Regions from separate parts of the Paraburkholderia sp. GAS33 genome, predicted to be linked through region 1. Evidence: predicted binding sites of a transcription regulator. Region 1 holds the regulator's gene; each other region holds the start of a gene.

Region 1 (3,207 bases):
ATCAGCACCACGAGGCTCAGATACGCCACTGTGATGCCGAGCGTCAGGCCGAAGCCCGGTAAGGCGCTTGGCTTGCGGAAGGTCAACGTTGTCATGCTCGATGCTCTTTCAGGGTGAAAACCGGGTCGCGCGGCTGGACCAGGCTGAATGGCCAAACGGCGCGCCCCTTGAGGCGCGCCGGACGACAGCCTGACTGCCTTACCTCGTTACGCCTCACTGCGGCGAGTAGATCGAATCGAACACGCCACCGTCTGCGAAGTGCGTTTTCTGCGCATTCGTCCAGCCGCCGAACGTGTCATCCACGGTGTACAGCTTCAGCTTCGGAAACTTCGCGGTCAGCGCGGCCGGCACCTTGTCCGAACGCGGACGGTAGAAGTTCTCCGCGGCAATCTCCTGCCCCTGCTCGCCGTAAAGGAAGTTCAGATACGCCTCAGCCAGCTTGCGCGTGCCGTGCTTGTCCACCACCTTGTCGACTACCGAGACAGGCGGCTCAGCCAGAATGCTCACCGACGGCACCACGATCTCGAACTTGTCCGGACCAAACTCCTTGAGCGACAGAAACGCTTCGTTTTCCCAGGCAATCAGCACATCGCCGATACCGCGCTGCACGAAGCTCGTCGTCGCTCCACGTGCGCCCGAATCGAGCACGCCCGCGTTCTTGTACAGCTTCGTAACGAATTCCTTAGCCTTCTGATCATTGCCGCCCGGTTGATGCTCGGCATACGCCCACGCCGCCAGATAGTTCCAGCGTGCGCCGCCCGAGGTTTTCGGGTTCGGCGTGACGATCGACACGCCCGGCTTCACCAGGTCGTCCCAATCCTTGATGTGTTTGGGGTTGCCCTTGCGCACCAGAAATACGATCGTCGAGGTGTACGGCGCGGCGTTGTCCGGCAGACGCTTCTGCCAGTTCTTGTCGACGATGCCCTTGCTGGCAAGCGCATCGATGTCATAAGCGAGCGCGAGCGTCACGACGTCCGCCTGCAGCCCGTCAAGAACCGAGCGCGCCTGCGCGCCTGAGCCGCCATGCGACTGCTTGAAGGTGATGGTGTCGCCCGTCTGCGCTTTCCACTGTTTGCCGAACGCCTCGTTGATCTGCTGGTACAACTCGCGCGTGGGGTCGTACGACACATTCAGCAGCGTCGTGTCCGCCGCCTGTGTCTGTCCGGCCAGCCCAAGTGCCGCTGCGGCGCCAAGCGCCAGCACCGTGATGAGCTTCCTGGTCCTGCGTGCGAGCCCCGTGCCCTGATCGATCATCCAGCTTCTCCGCGTGGTGGTGAGGCGAGGCAACGTGCCCCTTCCTGTCTGTTGTGTTTGGTGTTTGAGGTCTTGCGCGCGTCTTGCCTGCGTCGACTCGAGGCCCAGTCTATCGAAGGGCTTTCATCATTAAAAATAATGTTTCTTCATTTTTTAATACTCAAAAGTGGTAATGACAGCCGGACGCGGCGTTGCGGCACGAAATCCGGTGTTAGGACGCCGTCTGACGGCGTTCCACTGACACCCAGGGTCGAGAACTTAAAGTAAAGCTTGAATTGCGCCGGATACTGTATAAAAATACAGTCACCTGTCTATCCATACAGTGACCCCATGACCAAACTCACCGCACGACAGCAAGAAGTTTTCGATCTGATCCGCCGGGCCATCGAACGCACCGGTTTTCCGCCCACCCGCGCGGAGATCGCCGCCGAGCTGGGCTTCAGCTCGGCTAACTCGGCGGAAGAGCACTTGCGGGCGCTTGCTCGCAAGGGGGTCATCGAGCTCGCCGCGGGCGCTTCGCGCGGCATCCGGCTACTGCTGGCCAGTCAGGACGACGGGCCGCATCAGTTCACGCTGCCGCACGCCAGCATCATGCAGTTGTCGCTGCCGCTGGTCGGCCGGGTGGCCGCGGGTAGCCCGATCCTTGCGCAGGAACACGTCTCGCAGCATTACGCCTGCGACCCGGCGCTCTTTTCCAGCAAGCCGGACTACCTGCTGAAGGTGCGCGGGTTGTCCATGCGGGACGCCGGCATTTTCGACGGCGACCTGCTCGCGGTACAGAAGAAAAGCGAAGCCAAAGACGGCCAGATCATCGTCGCGCGGTTGGGCGACGACGTGACGGTCAAGCGTCTCAAGCGCCGGCCGAATGGCATCGAGCTGATCGCCGAGAACCCCGATTACGAAAATATCTTTGTTCAGGCCGGCAGTGCGGAATTCGCACTGGAAGGCATCGCAGTGGGGCTGATCCGCCCCACTGAGTTCTGAACCTTGCCTGAACAACGACTGGAGAGAATCATGGAACGCCTTGCCCGCCTGCTGCCCTTCCGCCAGTTCGGTCGCCTGCGCCATTTGCGCAATCTCGTACCGTGCGCGCCGATCGAGGCGTCCAGTGTTACTGCTTCGCTGTTCGACGACCCGCAGCCGCATGCTTCGACCTTGCCGTCGGCGCTGCCGGCCTTCGCACGGGTGTCGCTAAATTCAGGGCTCAATACGGCGGAGCCAGCCCGGCGCGCGCCGGTGCGGGTGTACCACGGGCCGTCGCGTCTGATCATGGTCGGCACGGTGGACGCCGTGTGCCGCATGATCGACCGCTGCATCGCCGAAGAAACGGCCGGCGTGCAGAACGCGATGTTCGAGTAAGCATCCGGAAGAAAGCCCAGAGGTGGGTGAACCGGCCGTCAGGCAGTTCGCACGCCCGGTAAAGATCATTACGTGAGGTTGCGCGCGGTTGGCTCAGGGATAATCGTGCATCGGTCGTATGGGGATCGTTTTCCCGCGGATGCGGTCCACGTTAGATCACACCTCACGGAGAAGCTCGCCCGATGGCTGTTTCAACACCTGCAAAACGCGGCGTCGCGCGGCCGCTGATCGTCACAGTGCTTGTCATTGTGGTCGTGGCTGTACTCGGGTACGGCTATGCGTCGCCGTATCTCGCACTCGATCGTCTGAAACGCGCCGCCGATGAACGTGACGCGCAAACCGTCAGCGAATATGTCGACTATCCCGCGTTGCGCGAAAGCCTGAAGGATCAGATTGCTGGTCTGCTGACGAGAAAGATCCAGGCGCGTGCCAACGGCAATCCGCTCGCGGCCCTCGGCGCGATGATAGGCGTCGCACTCATTGGCCCGCTGGTCGATGCTTACGCAACCCCAGATGGCGTCGCCGCACTCCTGAACGGAATGCCGCCGCGCGGCGATCCGACCCAACGGCCACCGGTACCGCCCGATGCGCCGG
Region 2 (3,207 bases), on a different contig from region 1:
GGGCGTTGAAAAGCTATCCACGCCGCGCACGTCGCAAGGCGTCCACAGTCAGTTGTTCGGCAGTGTAATCACCCATCGCAGCATTCCAGAGTGCCGCTCCGGCTTCGACCAACGACTCCCAGTCTTCAGCAGGAATCTTTCCGTTAAGGTCCGCAAGAACCCGTGCCAGCTTGACCATGGCCCGAAGCGCATCTGTTTCGTTTTCTGTTGAGAATGCACACATTATTGCAAGCGCCATCGCTGGTTCCATGTGCGTCTCAATATCAAAGGTGATGCGCGTCCACCGCGCATTGAAAAATGCCCAAAGGAGTTACCCGCAGGGGTACCCGGAGAGACAGCCGATTTGATAGCTGCTTAAAGATTCAGGATAGGGCGTTGGAAACGATTTTCCAAACTTTGCATTGAGTGGTTGTGCAATCCACGATTGGGAGTAGTCTGGTCGTCTTTGGTTTGCAAACTCTTGTACCGACACCAGAGAGGTGGACATCCCTCACGTTTCTTCCGACCGGCTGCATCGACGCCAGACTTTCGCAACGAGAGGGTCTGCGTAGTTGACCGTCATCGCGTCGGTGAAGAGCCGAGCAGGCTGGATGTCGTCGCCACTCTTCACATTAGCTTCGAGCACTGTTTTGGCAACAGTCTGCGCTTCTATTGCAATTGTGAGTCTCTCGAACCAGCTGGCGTGACACGCATTGCGCGCAAGCCATATGCGCGCGGACTCAACAAGTGATTCGGGTGACAACTGTTTCCCGTCTAATGCATAGGCAGCAAGGTCACTGACGGCAAGATAGCAGCGCAGGGATGCAGCCTGTTGGCGGGTCAAGGAATGCGCACCGGACATCATCTTCCTGATAACTGTTTGCCTAACCGTGAATATCTATCCATGCACGCGCCCAGGCGAGTCCGGCCTGCTGCGCCTCGCCCTGTGTATCGAAATGACCCAGCACGCCGGATGCCTCAACAAGCTTGCCGTTTTGAAAGATGGTCCCGCTTGCGGCGTAGCGTTCCTGCATCAGAATGTCTTCCTGCTGCAGGATGGCATGTCCCCAGACCTTGTAGCCGTTGTACCGCTCTGGCTCCATCAGCGCGTGACCTCAGCAGCCGTATTGCGGGAATCAACCCGAAGCACATTTCCCTCGGGCGTTATCTGGCGCGGGATGTCGGAGAAGTCCCGCGTGTTGCCCGGCTTCATTGCGAGCTTTGGCGCCGGCGCCCGGTGAGCCCGCGCCTTCGCGATGTGTCGTACGCCACCTGAATGCTTCGCGGACCTGTGCGCAGTCGCCGGGTGCTCAAGCGAAGCGCCCCTTGCTTCCGGCGGATTCCAGATTTCCTTGTACTCCTGAGTTGCAAATGCAGAGGACGTGAAGCCGAGCAGCAACAAAACACATCCAGAAAATCTCACCGTTCCTTCTCCCTGTTGCCTCGCTTTAACCAGTCACTGCACCGGACGCCCAGACCGACGCATTCGCCGTTACAACCAGAGCAGTAATGTCGGTCGCGAACAGCGTCATCGACCTGCCAGACCTTGTCGCTCGCCGGCATTGCTGTCCCTACGGCATGGCCATTTTCGCATGCGAAAAAGACAGGCTCGCCGTTTTTCCACGCCTCACCGCGTCGTCAATCGCGTCGTCGCCGAAGGCTGAGCGTAGTTTGGCCATGAAGGCTGCCAGCTCGGGCATCGGATAGTCGGCCTTCCGAACGCGTGCATCCATGAGTCAGCCCCCGATTAAAAGTGCCAGTTCGCTACCGCAAGATTGCGTGTACGATACTGTATAAATATACAGGTTTTTTGCTTCCTCATGTCCACCGCTACCGTTCCCGCTGAGGAGATTCACCCGTCCCTGTGGCGAGCGTCCCAGCTCGCGCGCGGGCGTGGGCGGTTTCTGGAAACGGGGTATCCCGCGCTGTCGGCGGAGCTGCCTGGCGGCGGATGGCCCGTAGGGGCGCTGGTCGACCTGCTGGTCCAGCAAGCCGGTACGGGTGAGTTGCAGTTGCTGCAGCCAGGGCTCTGCAAGGCCGGTATCCGTCCGGTCGCATTTGTGCAGCCACCCCATGCCCTCAACGGACTGGGGCTGCGCCACATCGGCCTTCCTGTCGAGCGGGTGTTTCGCGTGGATGCGGCGAAGACGGGAGACGCGTTGTGGTCGGTTGAGCAGATTCTCCGCGCAGGCAGTTGCGCCGCGGTGGTGTTCTGGACCGGGTATGCGAAAGCGTCATCGCTCAGACGACTGCACCTGGCCGCGCAGTCGTCTGAAACGCTTTTCGTGATGGTCAGGCCGCTCGTCACCGCGCAGGATTCATCGCTAGCGCTCCTGCGACTGACATTAAGACCATCGGCGGACGGCCTGACCGTCGATATTGTGAAACGACGAGGGCCGACCAGCGCAGCGCCTCTATCGATTTCCCTTCAACCCAGTCCTGTTCTGTTTTCCCGACATGCGCGCCTTCCTGTATCCGTCTTGGTATCACCGACAAAGATGCGAACGGTTCCACCGGTCTTTTCCATCCGCGAATGCTGGGGCACGCCAGTCTTGGGTTGAGTACGGCCTTCGATGTCCGCGTCCCAAATCTTGTTGATGAGCTCGACGATGCGCTGCTGACTGCGATGGTTCATCTGCAACGCGGGGCGGGCCCAGTCCGTGGGCACATGCGACGGGAGGTCATCGTGACCGTCCGGATAGATGCGTTGCCGATGGTCGCCCAGAAGCCCGAGCGTGATCTGACCCGGGCGATTCTTCGAAAGCTCGAACAGCGCGTCAAGCACCCCTTTCATCGTGTCTTGGGACTCATCGATGAGGATGAGGGGGTGTCGGTCCTCCAGGATGCGCTGCAGTGTTGGGCGTTCGCGAATGAGCCATGCTGCCACTTCCAGGACCTCTCCGTGTGACAGTGCACCTTGTCCGTAGGTGTCTCGGTCCGGGTGATAGATGAACACGTCGATCGTCCGGATTTCTTCGGCCTCCGCCTCAAGTTCGGCATACTTTTCCCGGTCCTTGTCCGACTCGCCCTTTACCTTGGTCATCGCATGGGCCTTGGCAGCCGCAAGTTTCTTGGCGTTGCGAGCAAGCAGAGCGTCCCGGATATCTTCGTTGAAGCCCGTGATGAGTTCCCAGCAGAAGGAGTGGATGGTCGACACTGCGGTCAGGTAGTTGTCGCCGAGTCGACCGTTGACGACGGCGGTCGCGTTCTTGGTGTAGGTTATGACGC
Region 3 (3,207 bases), on a different contig from region 1:
AGCACGGCCAGCACGTCTTTCACGTGCACCGAGTCGAGAAACTTGAGGCCGCCGAATTTCACAAACGGAATGTTGCGCCGGGTCAGTTCGATCTCCAGCGCGGCGCTGTGATGAGCGGCGCGAAACAGCACCGCTTGCGCCTTCAGCTTCATGCCGGCTTCGCGCGCCTCGAGCACCTGTTCGACCACGTAACGCGCCTGATCGGCCTCGTCCGCCACGCTGACGAGGTGCGGGCGCTGGGCGGATGCCTTGTCCGTCCACAGGTTTTTGGTGAAGCGCTCGCTGGCGAGCTCGATCACCGCGTTCGACGCCGCCAGAATCGGCTGCGTCGAGCGGTAGTTACGCTCGAGCGTGACCTGTCTCGCGGGCGGATTGAAGTGGCCCGGAAAATCGAGGATGTTGCGCACCGTCGCGCCGCGAAACGAGTAGATCGATTGGGCGTCGTCGCCCACCACGGTCAGGCCGCGGCCGTCGGGCTTCAACGCGAGGAGGATAGACGCCTGCAGGCGATTGGTGTCCTGATACTCGTCTACCAGCACGTGATCGAAGCGGCCCGCAAGGTCAGCAGCGATCGCCGGTTGCTCGGCCATCAGGGACCAGTAGAGCAGCAGATCGTCGTAGTCGAGCACGCTCTGCTTCTGCTTGGCTTCAACATAAGTGGCAAACAGCAGCCGCAGATCCGCCTCCCACTCGCGGCACCACGGAAACGCGTCGTTCAGCACATCCGCCAACGCCGCGCCGGTGTTGACAACGCGCGAGTAGATCGCGAGGCAGGTGCCCTTCGATGGAAAACGCCGTTCCTTCGCCGAGAGCCCGAGCTCGTGCCGCACGAGGTTCATCAGGTCGGCGGAATCCTCGCGATCGTTGATCGTGAAGGTGGGCGCGAGGCCGATCAGTTCGGCATATTCGCGCAGCAGACGGGCGCCGATGCCGTGAAACGTGCCCGACCACGTCAGACCCTGTGCCACCGCGGCCCGCGCGCCCAGCGCCTGTCCGGCGATGCGCGTCACCCGCCGGGTCATTTCGACCGCGGCCCGGCGTGAAAACGTCAGCAGGAGGATTCGACGGGGATCGACACCCTTGACGACCAGATTGGCGACCCGGTGCGCCAATGTATTGGTCTTGCCCGACCCCGCGCCTGCAATGACCAGCAGGGCGCCGGTCGGCTGCGTAACGTTGCCGGTGTCGTATTCGACGGCTTCGCGCTGCGCGTCATTGAGCCTCGCCAGCCAGGAGGCAGTATCGGACGGCGCGGGTTCGGCAACGGAGAGCACGGTGTCTGGGCGGCAGATAGAGGGTTACAGGGCATGGGCCGCAAAACAGCGCGGCGCCGCATACTGTATATCCATACAACCAGCTCCGACAAGCACCCTTTTTTTCCTCAACCACCGAGACGACGCCCCCCACCCCTACTCCTTCTTCGCGTCCTTTTCCTTCGCATCGGCCGCAGCCTTATCAGCGTCAGACTGCGCCTCCGTCTTCGACTTGTCGGCCTTCGCCTGAGCGACATCGGACTTCTTGTCCGCCTTCGCCTGTTCCTTGGCAGCCTTCTTGTCGGCGTGCGTGGGCGTTGCGGTCGAGTCGTTCGTTTGCGCGAACGCAACCGGCGACACGCAGCCGGCAATCAGCGCCGCCATAATCCAGTTCATGGGCTTATTCATGCAATACCTCCCTCAGGGTCACGGACAGGCCACGGACAACCCGCCGATAAAATTGAACGGGCCGGCCGCGGCAAGCCGCGCCGGCCCGTCGGAGCGGCTCACCGCCCCCTTGCTACATGCTTAGTGCTTGACGTCGGAAGCATCATCCTGGTTCGGCGTCTGGCCTTGCATGTTCATCTTCATATCGTTGTTGGCCGTCTGCTTGTCGGCCTTCTTGTTAATCTTGGCGTCACGGACTTGCTGCTTGTACTGCGACTTGGCCGCGGCCTGCTGCTGCTTCAACTCTGCCTTCGACGCCTTCTTCGACGCGCTGTACTGGGCATTGGCATGCGCATCCGCGTCGCGCTTTTGCACCAGCGGATCGGTCGAGCCCGATGCCGTCAGACGCTGCGGCGCCGGGGTCGGCGGCTGGACGCCTTGCGCGGCCGGAGCCGCTGTATCGGCGCCGGGCGCCGCCATTTGCTGGCCCGCGCCGCCGGCATCCGGTTGCGCGTTGGTCTGCGCGAACGCACCGGTAGCGGCAAAAGCAGTCAGGGCGGTACCGATCAGGAGCGAACGAATCTGGGTCATAGCTTTACCTCTCTAAAATTGTTGTCAGGACTCGGACGGCAAGCCACCGAAGATGCTGGCGGTGCGTATCGTCCGGTCTGCTGCGCCCTGCCGTCGAAGTGACGGAAGGTCACGCAGACAGCAGGTTTTTCTACAGACCTGCCCTTTGCGAGTGAAGTTCGCGAGAAACGGTCACTGTTACGCACCGTTTCATTTTCTAACGAAAACATAACCTATGCTTTCAATCAGCATAAGCCGGACTGCCTGAGGCTATCCATGTGGCTTCTGGCTTATGATGCGAACCCCGTTACCCTTGCCGCAATCGCCATGCCCAATCTCGATTTCACCCTGACCGGCGACTATGTCGAATTGCACAATCTCCTGAAGATAACGGGGCTTGCCGACAGCGGCGGCTCCGCCAAACTGATGGTTGCCTCCGGCGCAGTGACCGTGGATGGCCGGGTCGAGCTACGTAAAACCTGCAAAATCCGCGCGGGACAAGTTGTTTTGCTGGGCGACACCCGGATTGCCGTGCACGAGGCATAGCGCCGCCGGGCTCGGCTCAGCGCTGGACTGCGGGCTCGCCAAAAATCCGCACCAAAGATGTGCTTACAGATCGACAACAGCTCGCCTACCCCCTAAGCTGTCGGTTTCGATAGAAACGGCATGGACGCGACCTGCTCCGTGCCTCGCTTTATGACCCGATCCGGCCTCTCCCGGGTGGCCGCGCCGCCGCCTACGTTTTCCCGCCACGCCGCCGACACCGCCCGCCTCGCCGCCCCGCTCGCCATTGCCCAACTGTCGCAAATGGCAATGGGCGTCACCGATACGATCCTGCTAGGTTCGCTCGGGCCCGACGCGCTCGCCGCCGGCGGACTTGGCGCGAACCTGTTCTTCGTGGTCGTCACGCTGCTGCAGGGCGTGCTGACGTCGGTGAGCGTGAGCGTCTCGCACGCTCGCGGCGCCCAGGCCGAAGACCGCGTGCCGCACATCTACT
Region 4 (3,207 bases), on a different contig from region 1:
CGTCGAGCACGTCCTCCTTCGCCGGGAAATGCGGTATCAGTATCGCGAGACAGTCCGGCACACCGCGAAGGTGGCTGCTCTCCGGGTCTGGACGCGACAGGTCATGAGGTGTGAGCCGGTACGTGCCTTTCGGTCCGCGCGTGCGGGCAAGCGTAATGAGTTCGGAAAGGTTTCCGTATCCCTCACGGTTCTGGGCGAGGAGGATGAGACCGAACGCCGGCGAGCCGTCGGCATTGACGAGCCGGAAGTACGAGCCGACGACGAAGGGAAGGTTCGCCTCCTTCGCCGCTACATGCGCCCGCACGATTCCCGCAAGCGAGCACTCGTCAGTTATCGCCAGACCCGAGTAGCCCAGTTGCGCTGCACGCTGGGCCAGCTCCTCCGCATGCGAAGCACCATGCAGGAATGAGAAATTGGAGAGGCAAAACAGCTCGGCATACGCCGGCAGAGCGGTGAAGGTTGCGTCCATGGCGTGTCATCCCGACAGGCCATGAAGGAACCCGCTCCATTTCTCTTCCCCCCGTACACCGCTGCCATCTGCCAGTTCACACGAGCGTATCGGTCGCGATATCGCGAGAGGCAACGTCGGCAAGTGAACGGCGAGGAAGGCGCGCATGTGAGGAAAACAGAACTGGACTGGGTTGAAGGGAAATCGATAGAGGCGCTGCGCTGGTCGGCCCTCGTCGTTTCACAATATCGACGCTCAGGCCGTCGGCTGATGGTCTCAATGTCAATCGCAGGAGCGCTGGCGACGAATCCTGCGCGGTGGCGAGCGGCCTGACCATCACGAAAAGCGTTTCAGACGACTGCGCGGCCAAGTGCAGTCGTCGGAGCGACGACGCTTTCGCGTACTCCGTCCAGAAAACCATCGCGGCGCAACTGCCTGCGCGGAGAATCTGCTCAACCGACCACAACGCGTCTCCCGTCTTCGCCGCATCCACGCGAAACACCCGCTCGACAGGAAGGCCGATGTGGCGCAGCCCCAGTCCGTTGAGGGCATGGGGTGGCTGCACAAATGCGACCGGACGGATACCGGCCTTGCAGAGCCCTGGCTGCAGCAACCGCAATTCACCCGTACCGGCTTGCTGGACCAGCAGGTCGACCAGCGCCCCTACGGGCCATCCGCCGCCAGGCAGCTCCGCCGACAGCGCGGGATACCCGGTTTCCAGAAACCGCCCACGCCCGCGCGCGAGCTGGGACGCTCGCCACAGGGACGGGTGAATCTCCTCGGCGGGAACGGTAGCGGTGGACATGGGGAGGTAAAAAACCTGTATATTTATACAGTATCGTACACGCAATCTTGCGGCAGCGAACTGGCACTTTTAATCGAGGTCTGACTCATGGATGCACGCGTTCGGCAGGCCGGCCATCCGATGCCCGAGCTGGCCGCCTTCGTGGCAAAACTACGCTCAGCCTTCGGCGACGAGGCCATTGACGACGCGGTGAGGCGTGGGAAAAACGGTGAGCCTGTCTTTTTCGCATGCGAAAATGGCCACGCCGTTGGGACAGCAATGTCCGCGAGCGACAAAGCCTGGCAGGTCGATGACGCTGTTCGCGACCGACATTACTGTCATGGTTGCGACGGCGAATGCGTCGGTCTAGGCGTCCGGTGCAGTGACTGGTTAAAGCGAGGCAACAGGGAGAAGGAACGGTGAGATTTTCTGGATGTGTTTTGTTGCTGCTCGGCTTCACGTCCTCTGCATTTGCAACTCAGGAGTACAAGGAAATCTGGAATCCGCCGGAAGCAAGGGGCGCTTCGCTTGAGCACCCGGCGACCGCGCACAGGTCCGCGAAGCATTCAGGTGGCGTACGACACATCGCGAAGGCGCGGGCTCACCGGGCGCCGGCGCCAAAGCTCGCAATGAAGCCCGGCAGCGCGCCTCACTTCTCTGACATTCCGCGCCAGATAACGCCCGAGGGAAATGTGCTTCGGGTTGATTCCCGCAACACGGCTGCTGAGGTCACGCGCTGATGGAGCCAGAGAGGTACAACGGCTATAAGGTCTGGGGACATGCCATCCTGCAGCAGGAAGACATCCTGATGCAGGAACGCTATGCCGCAAGCGGGACCATCTTTCAGAATGGCAAGCTTGTTGAGGCATCCGGCGTGCTGGGTCACTTCGATACAGCGGACGATGCGCAGCAGGCCGGACTCGCCTGGGCGCGTGCATGGATAGACATTCACGGTTAGCATCGTGCTTTCCTCACACGGAACTTTTCCTCAGAAGTTGCGCAAATGCCCTCTGCTCAATCTGCCGCGTTCCAGCATGACCAGCCGCAAATTGCAAATGACCTCTACAGTCGAAAGCCGTTTGCAGAGCAGCTCGCTCGCTTATTGGTGCTACCGCCAAAGAGCCCCGGAGTGGTCATAGGTATCGAAGGGGCATGGGGCTCGGGCAAGACAACCGTGGTGCGCTATATCGTCGAGTCGCTTAAGTCATCGACTGACGACGTTCCAATCGTTGTCGAGTTCAACCCATGGATGCTCGCTGGAGCGGATGCTCTGGTCGAAGCCCTGCTGACCGAACTCGCCTCCGGCATTGGAATGGACGCAGGCAAAAAGCGTGCGAAAAAATCGTTGGAGGCGGCAGGAAAAATACTGGGATACGCTGGATTACTACGTCACCTGAAATATCTCAAGTATGTGCCCGGTGTAAGTCTCGTTGGAGTCGCTGCAGATACGGTTGGCAACGCGCTTCACGACGCCAGCAAACTGGCGACCAAGGCCGGTGAGGCGGTGGACAACGCCAAGAAGGTGGTTGAAGAAGCTGAAAAGCTCGTATCCATCAAAGCAGGACTAAGTGAGCGAAAGAAAGAGGTCATCAAAGCACTCGCCAAGCTTGACCGCAGCATTGTCGTCATCGTCGACGACCTTGACCGCTTGACACCCGATGAAATCAAGGCAGTGTTCCGAACAATCAAGGCTGTGGCGGACTTCCCACGCGTCTCCTATTTGCTCGCGTATGACCGAAACGTGGTTAGCGAAAGTCTTGGCGGTGGACCCGCTGCAGGGGGAAACGCCTACATCGAAAAAATTGTGCAGGTTGCGTACCCCATCTCACCGGCTTTTCCTTGGCAGTTGCAATCTCACATTTCCGGTGAGATTTCCAACCTGCTCGAGTCTATTCATCGCAAACTCGAACCCTTCGAATCCGAGGTTCTCGGGAAAGCAACGACGCTGACTTGCACCCTCTGCCGATATCCACGG

The links. The regulator LexA, encoded in region 1, represses DNA repair genes until DNA is damaged. The targets are predictions, from matches to a motif close to ACTGTATNNNNATACAGT.
Region 2: a site for LexA is predicted at 1,768-1,785, ahead of imuA (translesion DNA synthesis-associated protein ImuA). Genes of this name have one in related genera too.
Region 3: a site for LexA is predicted at 1,337-1,354, ahead of P3T24_RS34275 (ATP-dependent helicase). Genes of this name have one in related genera too.
Region 4: a site for LexA is predicted at 1,268-1,285, ahead of imuA (translesion DNA synthesis-associated protein ImuA). Genes of this name have one in related genera too.

Annotation. Positions count from the first base shown of each region.
Region 1 is NZ_JBNDMP010000004.1:113,178-116,384, forward strand. Features, by position in the region: gene cysT (sulfate ABC transporter permease subunit CysT) at 1-95, opposite strand, end outside; gene P3T24_RS14170 (sulfate ABC transporter substrate-binding protein) at 214-1,254, opposite strand; gene lexA (transcriptional repressor LexA) at 1,585-2,238, shown strand; gene P3T24_RS14180 (hypothetical protein) at 2,269-2,613, shown strand; gene P3T24_RS14185 (DUF2939 domain-containing protein) at 2,796-3,207, shown strand, end outside.
Region 2 is NZ_JBNDMP010000002.1:365,607-368,813, reverse strand. Features, by position in the region: gene P3T24_RS08040 (hypothetical protein) at 14-250, opposite strand; gene P3T24_RS08035 (hypothetical protein) at 491-823, opposite strand; gene P3T24_RS08030 (hypothetical protein) at 864-1,082, opposite strand; gene imuA (translesion DNA synthesis-associated protein ImuA) at 1,800-2,540, shown strand; partial or broken gene P3T24_RS08020 (UvrD-helicase domain-containing protein) at 2,690-3,207, opposite strand, start outside.
Region 3 is NZ_JBNDMP010000016.1:157,617-160,823, forward strand. Features, by position in the region: gene P3T24_RS34275 (ATP-dependent helicase) at 1-1,274, opposite strand, end outside; gene P3T24_RS34280 (hypothetical protein) at 1,410-1,661, opposite strand; gene P3T24_RS34285 (hypothetical protein) at 1,782-2,231, opposite strand; gene P3T24_RS34290 (RNA-binding S4 domain-containing protein) at 2,538-2,756, shown strand; gene P3T24_RS34295 (MATE family efflux transporter) at 2,907-3,207, shown strand, end outside.
Region 4 is NZ_JBNDMP010000013.1:113,126-116,332, reverse strand. Features, by position in the region: gene P3T24_RS31215 (error-prone DNA polymerase) at 1-469, opposite strand, end outside; gene imuA (translesion DNA synthesis-associated protein ImuA) at 546-1,253, opposite strand; gene P3T24_RS31205 (hypothetical protein) at 1,972-2,190, shown strand; gene P3T24_RS31200 (KAP family P-loop NTPase fold protein) at 2,236-3,207, shown strand, end outside.